DNA from 3 places in the Isoptericola sp. NPDC019571 genome. Region 1 is predicted to be linked to each of the others. Evidence: predicted binding sites of a transcription regulator. Region 1 holds the regulator's gene; each other region holds the start of a gene.

Evidence for each region. Region 1 encodes LexA, which represses DNA repair genes until DNA is damaged. Its sites were predicted from a motif close to TCGAACANNTGTTCGA; they were not measured.
Region 2: ACH443_RS05990 (DUF222 domain-containing protein) is a predicted target of LexA. The motif match lies at 4,270-4,285, and genes of this name have one in related genera.
Region 3: ACH443_RS00025 (DUF222 domain-containing protein) is a predicted target of LexA. The motif match lies at 1,842-1,857, and genes of this name have one in related genera.

Annotation. Positions count from the first base shown of each region.
Region 1 covers NZ_JBIRXZ010000002.1:437,173-443,802, reverse strand. Annotated here, with positions in the region: gene ACH443_RS05380 (HelD family protein) at 1-41, shown strand, start outside; gene serA (phosphoglycerate dehydrogenase) at 136-1,374, shown strand; gene ACH443_RS05370 (DUF5302 domain-containing protein) at 1,464-1,643, opposite strand; gene nrdR (transcriptional regulator NrdR) at 1,776-2,261, opposite strand; gene ACH443_RS05360 (LysM peptidoglycan-binding domain-containing protein) at 2,374-2,712, opposite strand; gene lexA (transcriptional repressor LexA) at 2,959-3,789, shown strand; gene ACH443_RS05350 (L-lactate dehydrogenase) at 3,815-4,774, opposite strand; gene ACH443_RS05345 (ATP-dependent DNA helicase) at 4,784-6,630, opposite strand, start outside.
Region 2 covers NZ_JBIRXZ010000003.1:42,456-49,085, forward strand. Annotated here, with positions in the region: gene ilvN (acetolactate synthase small subunit) at 1-189, shown strand, start outside; gene ilvC (ketol-acid reductoisomerase) at 276-1,304, shown strand; gene ACH443_RS05980 (NUDIX hydrolase) at 1,457-1,891, opposite strand; gene ACH443_RS05985 (ASCH domain-containing protein) at 1,919-2,446, shown strand; gene ACH443_RS05990 (DUF222 domain-containing protein) at 2,481-4,250, opposite strand; gene ACH443_RS05995 (GNAT family N-acetyltransferase) at 4,391-4,894, shown strand; gene ACH443_RS06000 (3-isopropylmalate dehydrogenase) at 5,091-6,134, shown strand; gene ACH443_RS06005 (branched-chain amino acid aminotransferase) at 6,353-6,630, shown strand, end outside.
Region 3 covers NZ_JBIRXZ010000001.1:187-6,816, reverse strand. Annotated here, with positions in the region: gene ACH443_RS00030 (response regulator) at 1-43, shown strand, start outside; gene ACH443_RS00025 (DUF222 domain-containing protein) at 95-1,714, opposite strand; gene ACH443_RS00020 (hypothetical protein) at 2,075-3,241, shown strand; gene ACH443_RS00015 (MOSC domain-containing protein) at 3,195-3,857, opposite strand; gene ACH443_RS00010 (NAD(P)/FAD-dependent oxidoreductase) at 3,893-5,236, shown strand; gene ACH443_RS00005 (amino acid permease) at 5,208-6,599, opposite strand.

The sequences.
Region 1 (6,630 bases):
GTGCCCTCCCCGCCGGCATCGTGGAGCTCGTCGCGGCGTGACGCAGGAGGTGGCACCGGACATCGCCACCGGACATGGCACCGCAACGGTGAGACGCGTTTGTCGGCGCGGGCCCGCACGGCGCACCATGGCCTCGTGCTGCGAGCCCTCCTTCTCGAGAACGTCCACCCCGTCGCTGCCCAGAATCTTCGTGATGCGGGCATCGAGGTCGTCACGCGCCCCGGCGCGCTCGACGAGTCCGAGCTGATCGAGTCCCTCGCGGACTTCCAGATCCTCGGCATCCGGTCCAAGACCACCGTCACCCGCAAGGTCCTGGAGAGCGTCCCCGGCCTGCAGGCCGTCGGCACCTTCTCCATCGGCACCAACCAGATCGACCTCGAGGCCGCCGCGGCCCACGGCGTGGCCGTGTTCAACGCGCCCTACTCGAACACGCGCTCCGTCGTCGAGCTCGCGATCTCGGAGATCATCGCCCTGACGCGCCGCCTCACGGTGCGCGACAAGGCGCTGCACGACGGTGTCTGGGACAAGACGGCGGAGGGCTCGCACGAGGTGCGGGGCCGCACACTGGGCATCATCGGCTACGGGAACATCGGCTCCCAGCTGTCGGTGCTCGCCGAGAACCTCGGCATGCGGGTGGTCTTCTACGACACCGCCGAGAAGCTCGCCCTCGGCAACGCGCACCGCGTCGAGACCATCGAGGAGCTGCTCGCCGAGGCCGACGCCGTGACGATCCACGTGGACGGGCGGGCGGGCAACGCCGGCCTCTTCGGGGCGGACCTGTTCGCCGGCATGAAGCCCGGCGCGATCTTCCTCAACCTGTCGCGCGGCTTCGTCGTGGACGTCGAGGCGCTGCGGGAGCACATCCTCTCCGGGCACCTCGGCGGCGCGGCCGTCGACGTCTTCCCGACCGAGCCGAAGAAGCGCGGCGACGGCTTCACGTCGCCCCTGCGCGGCCTGCCGAACGTCATCCTCACCCCGCACGTCGGCGGCTCGACGGAGGAGGCCCAGGAGGCGATCGGCGAGTTCGTGTCCAAGAAGCTGCGCGACTTCGTGGCGACCGGGTCCACGACGCTGTCCGTGAACCTCCCGAACCTCCAGCTCGCGCACACGGGCGTCGGCCGCATCATGCTGCTGCACCGCAACGTGCCCGGCGTCCTCGCCCGCGTGAACCAGGTCTTCGCCGACCACGGCGCCAACATCGAGGCGCAGATGCTCGCGACGCGCGGCGAGATCGGCTATGTGGTGACCGACATCTCGGACGTCACCCAGCGCGGCGCGTCGGCCAAGCTGCAGGCCATGGACTCGACGATCCGCCTCCGCATCCGCGACGCGTTCGAGCGGCCCGAGTTCCCGCCGGGGCCCGCCGCCGGCTGACACCCACCCGGCACCGCACGGCGCCCGCGCCGCACGCGCGAAGGGCGGCCCCGGTTCCCCGGGGCCGCCCTTCGCGCGTCGGTCGGTGCTCAGCCCGACTTGCGGCGGAACATCTTCTGCACGGGCCCGGTCGTCTCCGAGCCGTGCACCTGGCCGGTGTTGCCGTCCTTGCCGGCGGTCGGGTGGCTGGCGGCGTTCTTCTTCTCCAGCGCCTCCCGGAAGCGCGCCTTCGTGTCCTCGGAGGGCTTCGCCCTGGAGTCGTCCGTCATCGCGGTCACCTCGTCGTCCGTCGGGGTGGGTGTGCTCGCGCGGCGGGGCCACGCAGCACCTGGTGCCGTCCAGCATGCCCCGGGCCGTCACCCGGCGCCAGGGCATTTCGCCCGGACCGGGCGACCCGGGCGTCAGGCGGTCGTGTTTCCGCTCCCGGCGGTGGCGCGCTCGTCCCGCTCCGCCCGCAGCGAGGTGATCGCCGACTCGAAGTCCTCGAGGGACTCGAACGACTGGTAGACGCTGGCGAAGCGCAGATAGGCGACCTCGTCCAGCTCGCGCAGCGGCCCGAGGATCGCCAGGCCGACCTCGTTCGCCTCGATCTCCGGCCGGCCGGAGGCGCGCAGGGTCTCCTCGACCTTTTGCGCGAGGACGGCGAGGTCGTCGGCGCTCACCGGCCGGCCCTGGCAGGCCTTGCGCACACCCGCTACCACCTTGTCCCGGCTGAACGGCTCGGTCACCCCGGAGCGCTTGGCCACCGACAGGCTGGCCGTCTCGATCGTGGTGAACCGGCGCTGGCACGCGGGGCACTGACGCCGGCGACGGATGGACGAGCCGTCGTCGGAGGTGCGCGAGTCGACGACTCGCGAGTCCGCGTGGCGGCAGAACGGGCAGTGCATCGCTGGTCTCCTGCGCTCGGCTCCGGACCGGCGCCCGGCTGCCCGACAAGGTAAGCGGCGGGCGACCGTCCGCGCAAGCAGGATCCCCCGCGGCGGGGGCCGATCCTCGTGGTCAGTCCAGCGGGAGCACCACGACCTGCCCGGTCTGGAGCTCCGCCGACGTCAGCCCGTTGAGGTCGCGGAGCTCGGCGACCACGTCGCGCAGGTCCTCGCCCGTGTCACGCACCTGCTGCGCGTACTGCCAGAGGGTGTCGCCGGGCGCCACCGTCTGGAGCCGGACCTCGACGCCCGTGCCCGGCGACTCGGCGACGGCGCGCTGGCCGAACAGGCCCGCTCCCACGAGCACGAGGAGCACGAGGGCCGCGACCACCACCCGGCCCCTGCGGGTGAGCCGGAGCCCTCCGAGCCCGAGGAAACCGTGCGCGTCGCTGGTGCTGAGTGCGTTCTGCATCGTCCTGCCTCCGGTCCACGCGGTGCCGCCCGAGGCGGCCGCTTCGTCGAACGTCTGTTCGTCGAACACCTGTACGTCGAACTGCTGTACTAGGTGTACCACGTCCCGGCGACACGGTCGAGGCCCGATCGAACAGATGTTTGATGTCGGGCCGGAACTGGCTTAGAGTGGCCGACAGCGCGATGGAAGGTTTGTCGGATTTCATCGGCCCGCCCACGGGCCGCGCCCTGCAGGACGGAGAACGCGATGACCAGCGGACGGGACCAGGCCCCGGCGTCCACGACGACGGCGACGCCATGGGCTGCCCAGGACGAGACCCTCGACGGCGCGGCCACGACGACGGCCGGCGCCTCGACGACCGCGCTGGCGTCGGTGAGCGAGCTCTCGCCGTCGTCCGACCGCCTCACGCCCCGCCAGCGGCGCGTGCTCGAGACCATCCGCAGCTCCGTCGAGGCACGCGGCTACCCGCCGACCATGCGCGAGATCGGCGAGGCCGTGGGCCTGGCGAGCCCGTCCTCGGTCAAGCACCAGCTCACCACGCTCGAGCGCAAGGGCTACCTGCGCCGCGACCCCAACCGGCCGCGCGCGATCGAGGTCGTCGACCCCGAGGCGCCCGCCATCGACAGGTCGGCGCCCGAGGCAGACCCCGCCCCGGGGTACGTGGCAGGGTCGCTCGCCGCGTCCGACGCGCAGCCGGCCCAGGCCCCGTCCTACGTCCCGCTGGTCGGCAGGATCGCCGCCGGAGGCCCCATCCTCGCGGAGCAGGTCGTCGAGGACGTCTTCCCGCTCCCGCGGCAGGTCGTCGGCGACGGCGACCTGTTCCTGCTCAAGGTCGCGGGCGACTCGATGGTCGACGCCGCGATCTGCGACGGCGACTGGGTGGTCGTGCGCAGCCAGCCCGTCGCCGAGAACGGCGAGGTCGTCGCCGCGATGATCGACGGCGAGGCCACGGTCAAGACCTTCAAGCAGGCCGACGGGCACACCTGGCTGCTGCCGCAGAACGCCGCCTACTCCCCCATCCCGGGCGACGAGGCGCAGGTGCTCGGCCGGGTCGTGGCGGTGCTCCGCAGCCTCTGAGCACCGCCGGTGCGGCCCCGGGCCGTCAGAACCCGAGGCGCTGCTGCACGGCCCGCATGCTCTCGGCCGACGCGCGCAGCCCGGCGACCTCGTCGTCCGACAGCGGGGTGTCGATCGTCTCTGCCACGCCCCGGCGGCCGACGAGCGACGGTACCGACAGGCAGACGTCGCTGATGCCGTAGAAGTCGTCCAGGCGCGAGGACACGTTCATCACGCGGTGCTCGTCGTTGAGCACCGCCTCGATGATCCGGGTGGCCGCCAGGCCTACCGCGTAGTTGGTGGCCCCCTTGCCGGCGATGACGCGGTAGGCGGACTCCACGACGTCGGTCGCGATGCGCCGCCGGGCAGCCTCGTCCAGGGGCGGGTGCCCCCGGAACGGCCGCCAGTCCAGGAGGGGCACGCCGGCGATCGTCGCGGAGCTCCACAGCACGATCTCCGAGTCGCCGTGCTCGCCCGCGATGTTCGCGTGCACGTTCCCGACCGCCACCCCGCAGTGGCGGGCCAGCGCGTCGCGCAGCCGCGACGAGTCGAGGACGGTCCCGCTGCCGAACACCCGCCCCCGGGGCAGGCCGCTGATCTCCTGCGCGGCGTAGGTGACGACGTCGACCGGGTTGGTGACCATGAGGAACACGGCGTCCGGGGCCACCTCGAGGAGGCCCGGCAGGATGGACCGCGTGAGGCCGACCGTCGCCTCGGCCAGGTCGAGGCGGCTCTGTCCGGGCTTCTGCTTGGCCCCCGCCGTCACCGCGACGATGTCGGCGCCGCGGCAGACCTCCACGTCGTCCGAGCCGTCGATCTCGGCCTGAGGGATGAACATGCCCCCGTGCCGGAGGTCGAGCACCTCGGCCTCGACCTTCGCGCGGTTGACGTCCAGGAGGGCGACGGACCGGGCCGCGCCCCGGGCCAGCGCCGCGTACGCGAGGGTGGAGCCCACCGCGCCCGCTCCGACGATCGCGAGCTTGGTCGTCCTGCGTGTCTCGTCCACGGCCCCACGCTAGGTGTCGAGGCGCCGGAGCGCAGCGCGGACGAGTTCCCCGTCCGTGGTCGGCCAGAAGTCGGGCATGGAGCGGGTGAGGAAGGACCCGTAGCGGGCGGTCGCGAGGCGCGGGTCGAGCACGGCCACGACGCCGCGATCCTCGCCCGTGCGCACGAGCCGGCCGGCGCCCTGCGCGAGGAGCAGCGCAGCGTGCGTGGCTGAGACCTGCATGAACCCGTTGCCGCCCGCCTGCTCCACCGACCGGGCCCGCGCCGCCTTCACCGGGTCGTCCGGGCGCGGGAACGGGATCCTGTCCACGAGCACCAGCTGGCAGTTCGGGCCCGGGACGTCGACGCCCTGCCACAGCGAGAGGGTGCCGAAGAGGCAGGTCGCGGGATCGTCGGCGAACGCCTTCACGAGGGTCGGGAGCTGGTCGTCGCCCTGGCACAGCACGGGGACGTCCAGCCGCTCGCGCATCGCCTCCGCGGCGGCCGTCGCCGCCCGGCGGGAGGAGAACAGCCCGAGCGTCCTCCCCCCAGCGGCCTCGATCAGCCCGGCGATCTCGTCGAGCTGGGCATCGGTCGTCGGCTCACGTCCGGGCGCCGGCAGGTGCCGCGCCACGTACAGGATCCCCTGGCGCGGGTAGTCGAACGGGCTGCCGACGTCGAGCCCCGCCCAGTCCGCGGTCTCGTCGGAGCCCCCCGAGCCCGCCAGGCCGAGCGACCGCGCGACCGGGTCGAAGGTGCCGCCGAGGGTGAGCGTCGCCGAGGTGAACACGCCGGTCGCCTCGCCCAGCAGGTGCGTGCGGATCAGCCCCGCCACCGCGAGCGGCGCGGCATGCAGCCGCGTCACGCCGTCGCCCGCCCACGGCGCGTTCTCCGGCGGGCGCGAGCACCACAGCACGTCCGCCGTCGTGTCCTCCGCCGCCATCCTCTCGGCGACCTCGAAGAGCTGCAGGACGGCGGACTGCGCCATCTTCGTGCCGGCGTCCGGCGCCTCCTGCCCCTTCCCCGCGCCCTGGGGCTTGAGCCGGGTGAGAAGCTCGCGCGCCGCGTCGCGCACGGCGCCCACCGCGGCGCGCAGGTCGTCGGGGAGGCCGAGGGGGAACCGCTCCGCGGGCGCCGTGGCGAGCAGGTTGCCCAGGCGCTGCGACGCGGCGTCGAGCGCCTCGGTCTCGGTGCCGCCGTGCCGACGCGCGAGGCGTGCGGCGTGCTCCACCACCGTCAGGGAGAGGTCGACGGTGGCTGCCGCCGTCACGCGCTCGGCGAGCTCGTGCGCCTCGTCGACGACGACGGCGTCGTGCTCGGGCAGCACGCCCGGGTTCCCCGAGACGGCGATGCCGAGCATCGCGTGGTTGGTGACGACGACGTCCGCGTCCCGGGCCGCCGCGCGCGCCCGCTCGGGGAAGCACTCCGCCAGGAGCGGGCAACGCTGCCCCAGGCACTCCAGCGCGGTGACGGACACCTGGCGCCAGGCCTTGTCGGGGACCCCGGGCACGAGGTCGTCCCGGTCGCCCGTGTCGGTCTCGTCGGCCCAGGCGTGCAGCCGGCGCACGTGGTCGGCCAGCGTCGCGGTGTCGTCGGCGCGCCCGCCGCGTCCGCGGGGGCCGGGCGGCGCCGGGTGCTGCTCGGCGGCCGCGCCCTCGCCGGGGCCGGGGTCGGCCGGGAGGTCGAAGAGCGTCGCGCCCTCGACCGGGTAGCCCCCGGTCACCTTGTGCTTGCACAGGTAGTTGTGCCAGCCCTTGAGCAGCGCGACCTTGGGAGGGCGGGGCAGCTTCGGCCCCACCGTCTCGGCGACCAGCGGCAGGTCGCGCGTGACCACCTGGCGCTGCAGCGCCAGGGTCGCGGTGGAGACGATGACGCGCC
Region 2 (6,630 bases), on a different contig from region 1:
CACGTCGTGGACGTCGTCCCCGACACGGTCGTCATCGAGGCGACCGGCACCGCCGCCAAGCTGTCCGCGCTGCTCGGCGCGCTCGAGCCGTACGGCGTCCGCGAGATCGTGAAGTCCGGCACGCTCGCCGTGGGCCGCGGCTCGCGGTCCATCACCGACCGAGCGCTGGAGCGCGTGCGCACGGCCTGACGCCGTTCGCGTACCGTCATCCCCGCGGGTGACCACATACCGACCTGAAGTGACGAACGCAGTACCGAGAACCGAGGAGCATCACCGTGGCTGAGCTGTTCTACGACGACGACGCCGACCTGTCCATCATCCAGCAGCGCAAGGTCGCGGTCATCGGCTACGGGAGCCAGGGCCACGCGCACGCGCTGAACCTGCGCGACTCGGGCGTCGACGTCCGCGTCGGCCTGCGCGAGGGCTCCGGTTCCGCGAAGAAGGCCGAGGACGAGGGCCTGCGCGTGCTCACCGTCGCCGACGCCGTCAAGGAGGCGGACGTCGTCGTCATCCTCGCGCCGGACCAGGTGCAGCGGCACGTGTACCGCGACGAGATCGCCCCGAACCTCAACGAGGGCGCGGCGCTCGTCTTCGGGCACGGCTTCAACATCCGCTTCGGCTACATCAAGCCCGAGGCCGGCCACGACGTGCTCATGGTCGCCCCCAAGGGCCCGGGTCACCTCGTGCGCCGCGAGTACGTCGACGGCCGCGGCGTGCCGGTGATCGTCGCCGTCGAGCAGGACGCGTCGGGCTCCGCCTGGGAGCTGGCCCTGTCCTACGCGAAGGGCATCGGCGGCCTGCGCGCCGGCGGCATCAAGACCACCTTTACCGAGGAGACCGAGACCGACCTGTTCGGCGAGCAGGCCGTGCTGTGCGGCGGTGCCTCGCAGCTGGTCCAGTACGGCTTCGAGACGCTGACCGAGGCGGGCTACCAGCCCGAGGTCGCGTACTTCGAGGTGCTGCACGAGCTGAAGCTGATCGTCGACCTCATGGTCGAGGGTGGCATCGCCAAGCAGCGCTGGTCGGTCTCCGACACGGCCGAGTACGGCGACTACGTCTCCGGCCCGCGCGTCATCGACCCGCGCGTCAAGGAGAACATGAAGGCCGTCCTCGCGGACATCCAGAACGGCGCCTTCGCCGAGCGCTTCATCGCGGACCAGGACGCGGGCGCGCCCGAGTTCACCGCGCTGCGCGAGAAGGGCGAGGCGCACCCGATCGAGACCACCGGTCGTGAGCTCCGGAAGATGTTCTCGTGGATCAAGCCCGCTGACTCCGACTACACGGAGGGCAGCGCCGCTCGCTGACCCACACCGTCAGCAGCGACGCGCGCGGCCGTCGTCCCCCACCCGGGGGCGGCGGCCGCACGTGCGTCCGGGCCCAGGCGAGGTAGTCCGGGGCGTGCCGAGGTAGTACGAACCGCGCCGAGGTAGTACGAGGAACGGCGAGGTAGTACCGGTCAGTCGAGCAGCCCCGCCCACCCCCGGACGACGTCGACGAGCCCCACGCGGTCGAGCGCGTCCACGTCGGACAACCGGTGCCACGCGACGGCGTCGGTCGTGCCGTCGGACTCCCTGGTGAGCTCGCCGCCGACGACGTGCGCGCGATAGACGATGCGGATGCCTTGTACCGCCACCGTGTGGTCGGTGCCGTCCACGACGACGCGGTCCTCGGGCGGGATCACGATGCTGTCGACGCCGAGCAGGCCGTCGAGCGCGACGTCGTACCCGGTCTCCTCTCGCAGCTCGCGGACGGCTGCATCCTCCGGGTGCTCGCCGGGGTCGATGCCGCCCCCGGGCATGGTCCAGCCCGCTCCGACGTCGCTGGACCAGTGGGGGAGGAGGATGCGGTCGCCCTCGACGACCAGGGCGTAGGCGGCGACGCGGGTGTCCATGCTGGCCATCCTGGCAGGATGGACCCCATGAGCGACGACGCGAACCCTGGGCTGGATCCCGAGCAGGCCGACAGCATCACGCAGTTCTGGGACGTCGCGCGCCCGAGCGCCGGCCGCACGAGCCACGGGGGAGCCGTGGGGGAGCGCTCCGAGAACGTGGTGCCGCCGCCCGCGTGGTCGTTCGGCGACTCGGCGGAGCTGGCCGACGAGCTGCTCGGACTGGTGCTCGACGGCGTGAAGACAGGCACCGCCGCCGCGGTCTGGGAGTACGAGGCCGCCGACGAGCCGCTGCCGCGCAAGGGCGACCTGTCGATCGTGCTCGACGGCGCCGGTGCGCCCCGCCTCCTCATCAGGACGACAGAGGTCGAGACGGTCCCGTTCGACGAGGTGACCGCCGAGCACGCCGCCGCCGAGGGCGAGGGCGATCGCACCCTGGCGGACTGGCGCGACGGGCACGAGCGCTACTGGCGCCGCACGCTCCCGCAGATCGGTCGGGAGTTCGACCCGACCATGCCCGTGGTCTGCGAGCGGTTCAAGGTGCTCTACCGCGCCTGACGCCGCGGAAACCTTCCCGGTCAGAACCTCGCGGTCAGAACGGCGGGTCGCCGGCGCGCCAGTGGTCCGGACGGTCGTGTTGGTGGTCGTGCGGCATGTCGCGCGCCATGTCGACCGGGTCATCGAGGCCCTGACCGAGTGGTTCATGCCCGCGCGGCGGGTGCCGGTGCCTGGTGGTCTCGACGAGTTCGGCTCGGGTCTCGTATCGCCGCCCGGTGGGGGAAGTCCATTCGAGAGTCCCGCCCCAGCCGGTGGTCTGTCGCTGCGTGACCTGCCACGCGGTCTGGTGCTTCATCGTGTGGTGTCGACGGCACAGCGCGGCCAGGTTGGTGGCGGTGGTGGCGCCGCCGCCGGCCCATGCCTGGGTGTGGTCGAGGTCGGACTGGGTCGCGGGGTGGGTGCAGCCGGGGAACCGGCAGGTGGTGTCGCGTGCGCGGACCAGGGCCTTGAGGTCGGCGGGGACGGCGTAGGCGGTGCGCCCGACGGACAGGACGGTGCCGGTCTCTGGGTCGGTGAGGACGCGTCGGAGCGAGGGCGCCAGGGCGGTGAGCCGACGGGCCGTGTCCGGGTCGATAGGGACGTGGCCGTTCATGGTGGCGGGGGCGTCGGTGAGGCCGAGCAGGGTCAGGACCGGGACGGTGACGGTGAGCTGGGGGCGGATCGAGCGGGCCAGGGTCGCCAGTGTGGACCGCGTGTGCAGCAGCGCGGTGACGGGCTCGACGCCGAGTGCCTCGTCCGGGTCGTGCGTCTCGTCCCTCTCGTCGCCAGGATCCGTGCTCGTGGGCACGCTGTGATCGAGGGTGCCGTCGTCCAGAAGGAGGGCGGCGAGGGCGTCGGCGCGGGCTTGGGCGAGGGTGCGTCGTTCGCCGCTGCTCACGACGCTGCCGCTGCGGCTGCCGTTGCTCCCGCTGCTGGTGGCGAGGTGCCCGGCGGTGCGAGTGAGGCGGTCGTAGGCGGCGTGGGCCAAGGGTGCGGGCAGGTGGGCGGTGAGCCAGGCCATGCCGTCGTGGCCGTCGTCGAGCCAGACGGCGCGGTGCTGGGTGGCTTCGGCGTGGCGGACATCGGCGGGAGTGGGGTGGGCCGTCTCGCGGGCTCGGCGTGCGCGGCGTCCGGTCTGCGTGGGTGTGCACGTGACAAGGCCGGTGTCGCGGTCGAGGATCGTGGCCAGGACGGACCGTTCCACGGCTGCGGATTCCTCGGGGCTCAGGTCGGTGAGGTGCGTGGTGATGGCGGTGGCGTGCCCCCACGACAGCCGGCCCTCGTGCAGGGCGGCCAGGGTCGCGGGAGCCTTGCTGCTCAGGGTGACGGCGTGGTCGGTGAGGGTGCCCGCGGTGTGCTCCCCGATCCGGAGTGCGGTGGCGATCTCGGCGGTCAGGGCGCGGTGGGCGAGCTCGAGCCGGCGGGCCGAGGGGGCGCGCCTGGCGGTGGGGTCGTCGTGGTCAAGCAGGTCGGTCTCCAGCGCCTCGGCCAGGCCGGCGGCCCGTGCGAGCAGGACGGCACGCTCGGCGTGCAGCGCTGCGACCTGGGTGTCGTTGGCGGCGAGCGCGTCCAGCACGCGGTCGAGGTGTGCCAGCGTCGGTCGCCCTGTCAGCGGCGGGCGGTCAGTCGACGACTGCGGGGGCTCGGTCTCGTGCCGGTCGGTGTCGTGCCGTCGTGACTCCTCCGCGAGCAGCTCGCCGATCGACGGGGTCCACGACCGTGGCATCGCGGCGAGCCGGTCCGCCGCCACGCGCAGGCCAGCGCTCGCGCCGACGCGCACGCCGGAAAGGGTGCTGGTCGCGGGGGCGGGGAGCGTCGTCGTCATGCCCCGACCCTACCGACCTTCGAACACCTGTTCTAGGCCTCGCCCGCACCTGTGGACGATCAGCGTCGCCGACACGAGAGCGGCGAGGAGGTGTCGCCATGTCGGCGCGATCGTGCCGGCCGGAACGGCAGGATGGGGCGATGCCCGCCGTGCCGCCGACGTCGTTCGCCATCCGACCTGCCGTCGCCGACGACGCGCCCGGGTGCGCGTTCGTGCACCACACCTCATGGGTGGAGACGTACTCCGCGCTGCTCCCGGCGGCGCACTGGGAGTCCGACACCCTCGAGCGGCGCACGGCCACCTGGCGGCTTTGGCTCGCCGGCGAGCTGACCGTCACCGTGGCGGAGGAGTGCGGCCGGGTCGTCGGGGTCGCGTTCGCGAGCGCCGGGCGGCGGATCGGAGATCATCCGCCGGTCCGGGACCGGGAGCTCTGGCTGCTCTACGTGCTGGCCGCGCACCACGGGACCGGCGTCGGCCAGGCGCTGCTCGACGCCGTGCTGCCGCCCGGGACGCCCGCGCAGCTCTGGGTCGTCGAGGACAATCCGCGGGCGCGGCGCTTCTACGGTCGCAACGGGTTCCGTCCTGACGGCGCGCGCGACGTCGACGCGTGGTCGGGGCTCGCGGACGTCCGCTGCGTGCGCTGACGGGCCGACGCACCCCGCGCCCACGTTCGGCCACGCGTCCGCCGTGCCCTCCCGTGACGTGGCGTCGGCCTTGTGGGAGGTCGCCCGGTCGCCCAGTGCGCGCGCGGCCGTGCTCTGCCCCCGAGACCATCGGCCGGCACGTCCGAGGAATGAGATCTGTGTCCGCATCATGACCCGAGGGGCATAGGCTCGGCCCATGACGCGGAGCATCGACCTGGCAGTGGTGGCCGGCGACGGCATCGGCACGGAAGTCGTGGAGCAGGGCCTGGCGGTCCTCGAGGCGGCCGTGGCCGGCTCGGACGTGAAGATCTCCACCACCGAGTTCGACCTGGGCGCGCGCCGCTGGCACGCGACCGGCGAGACGCTCACGGACGCCGACCTCGAGGCCATCAAGCAGCACGACGCGATCCTGCTGGGCGCCATCGGCGACCCGAGCGTGCCGTCGGGCGTGCTCGAGCGCGGCCTGCTGCTCAAGCTCCGCTTCTCGCTGGACCACTACGTGAACCTGCGCCCCGGCAAGCTGTACCCCGGGGTCACCAGCCCGCTGGCCAACCCCGGCGACGTCGACTTCGTCGTCGTGCGCGAGGGCACCGAGGGTCCGTACGTGGGCAACGGCGGAGCGCTGCGCGTCGGCACCCCCCACGAGATCGCGACCGAGGTGTCGGTCAACACCGCGTTCGGCGTGGAGCGCGTCGTGCGCGACGCCTTCGCCCGTGCTCAGGCACGCCCGCGCAAGCACCTCACGCTGGTGCACAAGCACAACGTGCTGGTGCACGCCGGCCACCTGTGGCGCCGTACCGTCGAGGCCGTCAACGCCGACTTCCCCGACGTCACCACGGACTACCTGCACGTGGACGCCGCCACGATCTTCCTCACGACGAACCCGTCGCGGTTCGACGTGATCGTCACCGACAACCTGTTCGGCGACATCCTCACGGACCAGGCCGCCGCCATCACCGGCGGTATCGGCCTCGCCGCGTCGGCGAACATCAACCCCGACCGCACCGCGCCGTCCATGTTCGAGCCGGTGCACGGCTCGGCCCCGGACATCGCGGGCCAGGGCAAGGCCGACCCGACCGCCACGGTCCTGTCGGTCTCGCTGCTGCTCGACCACCTCGGCCTCGCCGAGGAGAGCAAGCGCGTGGAGGCGGCCGTCGCGGCCGACCTCGTCGAGCGCGGCGACCGAGTACGCACGACGGCCGAGGTCGGGCGCGACCTCGCCGCACGCGTCAACGGCTGACGACAGCCCCACCGTCGTCATCCGGACGGCGCGGCGCCACCCGCGCCGCGCCGTCGGACGTGTCGTCCGAGCCACCGCCCGCCCCGGCCGTCATCCCCTGTCGACCACCCGACATCCACTTCTGTCCGGGTGGCCGCTGTGGTCGGAGCGACGCCGGTGCCCACGAGGTGCACGGTCGTGGAAAACTACAGGGGTCACCCGGTGAAAGGCCCCCGATCATGACCACTTCCAGCACCTCTCCGTCCGCCGCGAGCGCTACGCCGAGCACCGGCGGGTCGGGCATCCTCCCGGCCGAGCTCGAGGACCTCGTCGCCCTGTTCGACGTGCGCGCCACGGACTCACCCACCCCGGACGCCGAGCGCGAGGCCGCTCTGCGGTCCCCGAAGTTCGGCACCGTGTTCACGGACCACATGGCGCGCGTCAGCTGGCGTCAGGGTGACGGGTGGCTCGACCGTCGCGTCGAGAAGTACGGGCCGCTGCAGATCGACCCCGCGAC
Region 3 (6,630 bases), on a different contig from region 1:
GGCCTACGAGTCGGGCCTCGTGGAACTCGGGGGGACGGGGTAGCGCCGCGACATGACGCAGCGCCGTGGGCCTGCCCGGCGGATCGCGGCCGGCTCAGAACGGCGGCCACGGGCCCTCGTCAGTGCTCTGGACCACGTCGTGCCTTCCGACCGGTGGGATCTGGTCTGGCGGGATCTGGTCCGGTAGCCCGTGGACCATGGGCGGCCGGTCGAACCGGTGCCCCGTCGGCGACGTCCAGCGGGTCGTGCCGGACGCGGGGTCCCGCTCCGCCCGCCAACCGCCGACGGTCTTGGCGCGGTGGTGGGTGCGGCACAGCGCGTGCAGGTTGCCGCCGTGGGTCTGCGGGTCGTCCGACGCGGGGTCGTAGGGGTCGACATGGTCGAGGTCGGACGTCGCGGCAGGCACCCGGCAGCCGGGGAACGTGCACGTGACGTCCCGCGCGACGACGGCTGCGCGCAGGGCCGCGCTCGGGCGGTAGGAGCGGGACGACAGGTCCGTCAGCACGCCGCTCGCCGGGTCGGTGAACAGGCGCTGCCAGACGGCGTCCGGGTCGGACGCGAGCGCCCGCGCCATCGCCGCCGGGATCGGCCCGTGCCCCGCGAGGATCGCCGGCAGGTCGTCCGAGCCGAGCAGGGTCGACGCCGCCACCGTGACCCGGATGCCCGCCCGCGGGTGCGGGTGCCGCGGGGACGGGGGCACGCTCACGTCACCGCGCGTCGCCGAGCCTCCGACGGCAGGCCGCCCTCCGGTGACGGCCGGCCCGGTCGTGTCCTCTCGGGGCGCGAGCCCGCCGGTGGCGAGGCTGCCGGTGACGAGCGCGGTGAGGGCGTCGGCGCGGCACTCGTCGAGCCGTCGCGTCTCCCCCGGCGCACGGCGCATCGCGAGCCCGGCGTCGTCGATGGCGGCGAACGCGCGGGCGGCGTCGTCCGCGGGCAGGTAGGCGGTGAGGTAGGCCATCGCGTCGTCGACCGGCTCGAGCCGGACGAAGCGCTCGGCGCGCGCGGCGCGGTGCCGCTCCTCGGTGCCGTCCGGGTCCGCCTCGATCTCCGCCCGGCGCATGCGTGCGCGGATCTGCGGCGCCGTGAGGTGCTCGGCATCGGGCAGCACGCCGGCGACGACCTCGCGACGGAGGTCGTCGGGCAGCCGGCCCGCGTCGATCAGGGCCTCCGCCTTGGGACGGTCGACGACGCCCGCCGCGAGGGCGTCCGCCACCTCGGGCAGGCGGGCGGTCCCGTGCGCCACCGTGACGAGCTGCGCCGCGGCGCGTCGGGTCAGCCCGAGCCGTGCCGCGACGGCGTCCGCCACGAACTCGTGCCGCGACGACCCGCGCGTGCGCTCCAGCATCTCGGCCAGGACGCGCGCCGATCCCGCCTGCGCCCACGCCGCGACCCGCTCCCAGGCGGCCAGCACCTCGAGGATCGTGAAGTCGTCCAGCTCTGCCTCGTCCAGCGCCGCCAGCGTGCCGGCGAGGCCCGGGCCCGCGGCCGCGTCGTCCAGCACGGCGAGCAGCGGGCGCCCGTCGTCGGGGCCGGCCGCTCCGCCGACGAGCTCCCTGCCGACAAGGACCCTCCCGTCGAGCACCGCACGATCGGGCGACCAGCGGAGGTCGGTGACCCGGCGGCCGACGACGTCACGAGGCTCGCCGGGCGCACGGTCGGCGCCGTCGTCCCGGAGCAGCCCGGCCAGTGCCTTTTCGAGGACCGTCGCGCGCACCGCCGTGACGTGCGGTGCGCGCGACGAGGGCGGTTCCGGCGCGACCGGGGCACAGGCCGCACCGGAACCGAGCGCCCGAGGACGACGGTGCACGGCCGCGGGCGGCGCGACTCTCGCTCCGTCGTCTTCGAACATGTGTTCGAGAGTAGCGGTTCGCGACCACCCCCACAAGGGCAGGCGCGGATCGGCTGAGGACCCGGCTCGCAGGCTCCTTCGATCGGGTGGTCGGTGCGGTTTGACGACGTCGGCCGCACAGCTTCCCGTGCGCGGGGGACGTCGCTCCCCCGCACGGGGGAAGCCCCCGCGGCGCGGCAGCGCGAGCGTGGGAGCACACCCACCCACCCGACCGGAGGCAGCACGATGACCAGCACATCCGTCCCCAGAGAACTCCCCCGGCGCGGCCCCGACGCCGGCGACGACACCAGCAACCCCCAGGCACCGCCGCCGGACCGTCGGTTCGCCGGCGCGGCGCTCGTCACGTCCGCCGCGACGGCGGCCCTGCTCGGGTTCTTCGCCACGCGGCCGGACGTCGACCCGTTCCGCGAGGCGGACAACACGCTGGGGCACGCGCTCGCGCCCGGGGTGCCGCTCACCTGGCTGCTGCTCGCGGTCGCGCTGTTCGGCACCGCCACGGCCGCCGTCGTGCTCGCGACCCGACAGCAGCCGAGCCGGGCCGTCGCGCCGGTCGCCGTCGTCCAGGTGCTCGTGTTCGGGCTCCTCGCGCAGGGGTCCGGGACGCTCAGCGTCGCCGGCTACCTCGTCGCCCTGTCCGTCCCGGTCCTCGCCGCCTGGGCGGGGGTGCAGGTGTTCCGCACCCGTCCCGTCTGGCGTATCCCCGTGCTGCTCGCGGCCGCAGCCGCCGTCGTCGGCGTCGTCCTCGTCCACGACGCGTTCGGCACGTGGATCGGCGCCGTCACAGCCGGCCTCGCCCGGGAGCGCTGGGGCCTGCTCGCCGTGCTGCTGCCGCTCGCGGCGGCGTCGGCCTGGGCCGGGCTGGCCCTCGTGGCCGCCTGGCGGCGCGGGTCCCTGCGCCGGGCCACGGTCTGGGTGACGCGGCACCGCACCCTGTTCACGGTCGTCGCGGCGCTCGGTCCGTTGCCGTACGCCCTCGTCCGGCTCACCTGGCTGACCCCGTGGCCGCAGCTCGCCACCGGCGAGACCCTGCCCCTCGCCGTCCGCATCCAGGGGCTGTCGCTCTCGTCCGGGGCCTGGATGGGCATCATCCTCACGCTCGGCCTGATCCTCCCGTGGGGCGAGCGCCTGCCGCGCTGGTTCGGCCCTCGCGCCGGGCGTCCGGTGCCGCCGGCCGCCGCCATCGTGCCCGGCGGGATCGTCGCCGTCATGCTCTGCGGCGCCGCCGTCCCCATGCTCGTCCTGATGGGCTGGGCCGGGGCCCTGTACTTCCCCGCCTGGTTCTGGGGCCCCGCCCTCGCCCTCGCCGTCTGGGGCTACGCCGGGCACCGGTACGGCGTCGGGCCGGTCAGCGATCCAGGGCCTGCTGCGCCCGCTCCCGCAGCTCGTCGCTGAGGCGCAGCTCGCCGCCGTCGTGGGCCACGACCAGGGCCTTCGCGACGTCGGCGAGCACGGGCGCGCCGTCGAGACGGTTGTACGCGCCGAACCAGTCCGCGAGCGTCACGCCGTGCGCGGGGCGGTGCACCACCTCGACGGCGTCGCCCGCGGCGAGGTCGCCGTTCTCGACGACCCGCAGGTACGCGCCGGTCCGGTTCGCCTGCGTGAACCGGCGCACCCAGCGCGGCGGCGAGTCGAGGCGGCGGGCGAACGTCTGGCAGGGCACGCGGGGCTGCGTCACCTCGAGGAGCGCCGTGCCCACCCGCCACTGCTCGCCGACGACGGCACGGCTCACCTCGAGCCCGCGGGTGCGCAGGTTCTCCCCGAACAGCCCCGGCGTGACGTCGTACCCCAGCTCGGCGCCCCACCACTCGGCGTCCTCCTGCGCGTACGCGTACACCGCCTGGTCCAGGCCGCCGTGGTTGGCGCGGTCCGCCTGCACGTCCGCGTACAGCCCGTACGGGCGGGCCTTGACCCGCCCCTCGACGGGGCGCTTGTCGATGGCTGTCACACCCACCGTCCCGGCGTCGGGCAGGAGGGCGAACACGCGGCAGACGGCGAGGAGCTCGGGCACGGCAGCATCCTCTCAGGTCACCTACCGTGGTCCCCGTGAGCGAGCGCAGCGAGAACCTTCCCCATGTCGTGGTCGTCGGTGGAGGGTTCGGCGGTCTCGCGGTGGTGAAGGCGCTCGCGAAGGCGCCGGTGCGCGTCACGCTCGTCGAGCGGCGCGTGTACAACACGTTCCAGCCGCTGCTCTACCAGGTCGCGACCGGCGGGCTGAACCCGGGCGACGTCACGTACTGGCTGCGCGGGCTGCGGCTGAGGCAGAAGAACCTGCGGGTGCTGCACGAGCACCTGGTCGGCATCGACCACGACGCCCGCACCATCCGGCTCGCGAACGACGAGACGATCTCGTTCGACCACCTGGTGCTCGCCAACGGCGTCACCGTGAACTTCTTCGACACCCCCGGGGCCAAGGAGAACGCGTTCGGCATGTACTCGCGGTCGCAGGCCCTGAAGATCCGCGATCAGCTCTTCATCCGGCTGGAGAACTCCGCGTTCACGCCCGGGACCGACGACGGCCTGCGCGTCGTCGTCGTGGGCGGCGGCGCCACCGGGGTCGAGGTCGCGGGCGCGCTCGCGGAGCTGCGCACCGCCGGGCTCGCGCCCGCGTACCCGGAGATCCGCGGCGACGCGTTCGAGATCACGGTCGTGCAGCGCGGCGCCGAGCTGCTCAAGTCGTTCCACCCGAGGCTGCGCGAGTACGCCGCGATGGAGCTCGGCCACCGCGGCGTGAAGCTGCACCTCGGGGCGGGCGTCGCGGAGGTGCTGCCCGACGCCGTCGTGCTCACCGACGGCACCCGCATCCGCGCCGACCTCACCGTGTGGTCCGCGGGCGTCGGCCCGCACCCCGAGGTGGACGACTGGGACCTGCCCCGGCGGAAGGGCGGCCGCATCGCCGTCGGCGCGGACCTGCAGGTCGAGGGGCGGCCCGGGGTCTTCGCGATCGGCGACATCGCCGAGACTCCCGACTGGCTGCCGCAGCTCGCCCAGCCGGCCATCCAGGGCGGTCAGCAGGTGGCGCGCAACATCCTCGCGCTGCTCGAGGGCCGCGCCACCGAGCCGCTGAGCTACCACGACAAGGGCACGATGGCGGTGATCGGCCGCCGCGCCGCGATCGCCGAGATCACTCTGCCGGTGACGTCGAGGATGCTGCGGCTCACGGGCGGGCTCGCCTGGCTGGTGTGGCTGTTCGTGCACATCATGTCGCTCGTCGGGCCGCGCAACCGCGTCACGACGCTCGCCGGACTGGTCACCCGGTACGGCTTCCCGTTCCACCGCCGGCCGATCCCCATCGTCGGCGACGTGCCCACGATCCGGCCGTCGAAGCCGGACGCCGGCCCGGACGGCGCCGACGGCCTCGCTAGCGAGCGGCGCGCACCCGGCGAGTGACGGCGTAGACCGCGAGGATCACCACGACCAGCCCGCCGGTGGCGGCGAGCTGGGCGCGCGCCGCCGGGTCGGAGAGCATGAGCCCGGCCAGCGCGACGAGACCCGCCAGCGTGACCCACGTGAGGTACGGGTAGCCCCACATGCGCAGGCGCAGCGGCTCCCCGGCGCGCGCGGCGTCGGCCTCGAGGCGCGGCCGCAGGCGCAGCTGGGAGATCGTGATGAGCAGCCACACGACGAACAGCGCGGAGCCGACCGCGTTGAGCAGGATCGTGAGGATCTGGGCGGGCAGCAGCCAGTTGAGACCCACCGCGACGACGCCGAAGAACACCGACACGAGCACCGCCACCCACGGCACCTCGCGGCGCGAGACCCGGGTGGTGGCGGGCGGCGCGTCGTCGCGCTGGCCGAGGGAGAAGAGCATCCGCGACGTGCCGTAGACGTTCGCGTTGAACGCGCTGAGCAGCGCCAGCACCACGACGACCTCCATGAGCCGTGCGGCGCCGTCGAACCCGGCGAGCTGCAGCACGGAGACGAACGGCGACTCCAGCGCCGCGGCGTCGTCCCAGGGGATCAGCGCGACGATGATCGCGACCGAGCCCACGTAGAAGAGCAGGATCCGCCACACGATGGTGCGGGTGGCGCGGGCGACGGCGGTGCGCGGGTCGCGGGCCTCGGCGGCGGCGATCGCGACGATCTCGATGCCGCCGAACGCGAAGACGACGGTGAGCAGGCCTGCCGCGATGCCCGCCCAGCCCGCCGGGGCGAAGCCGCCGTGCGCGGCCCAGTCGCCGAGCACGCTGCCCGTCACCGGGATCACGCCGACGACGATGAGGACGCCCACCACGAGGAACGCGAGGATGGCGGCCACCTTGATCGCCGCGAACCAGAACTCCGACTCGCCGAACTGCCGCACGCCCACGAGGTTGATGCCGCCGAGCACCACCACGACGACGGCCGCCACGACCCACTGCGGCACGTCCGGCCACCAGCCGCTGACGATGCCCGCGACGCCCGTCACCTCGACGCCCAGCACCATGATCAGCGTGAACCAGTACAGCCAGCCCAGCAGGAACCCGGCCCAGCGGCCCAGCGCCGCCTCCGCGTAGACCGAGAACGAGCCGGACGCGGGCAGCGCCGACGCCATCTCGGCGAGCATCCGCATCACGAGGACGACGAGCGCGCCCGCGATGGCGTAGCTGACCAGGACGGCGGGGCCCGCGGTCGCGACGCCGACGCCGGCACCGAGGAACAGGCCTGCCCCGATCGCGGAGCCGAGGCCCATCATCGTCAGGTGGCGGGTGCGCAGGCCGTGCGCGAGCCGGGCCTCGTGCGCCGTCGTGCCGGGTTCCGTGGGGGTGCTCACGGCCGACCACGCTAACCCGCCCCGCCGAGTT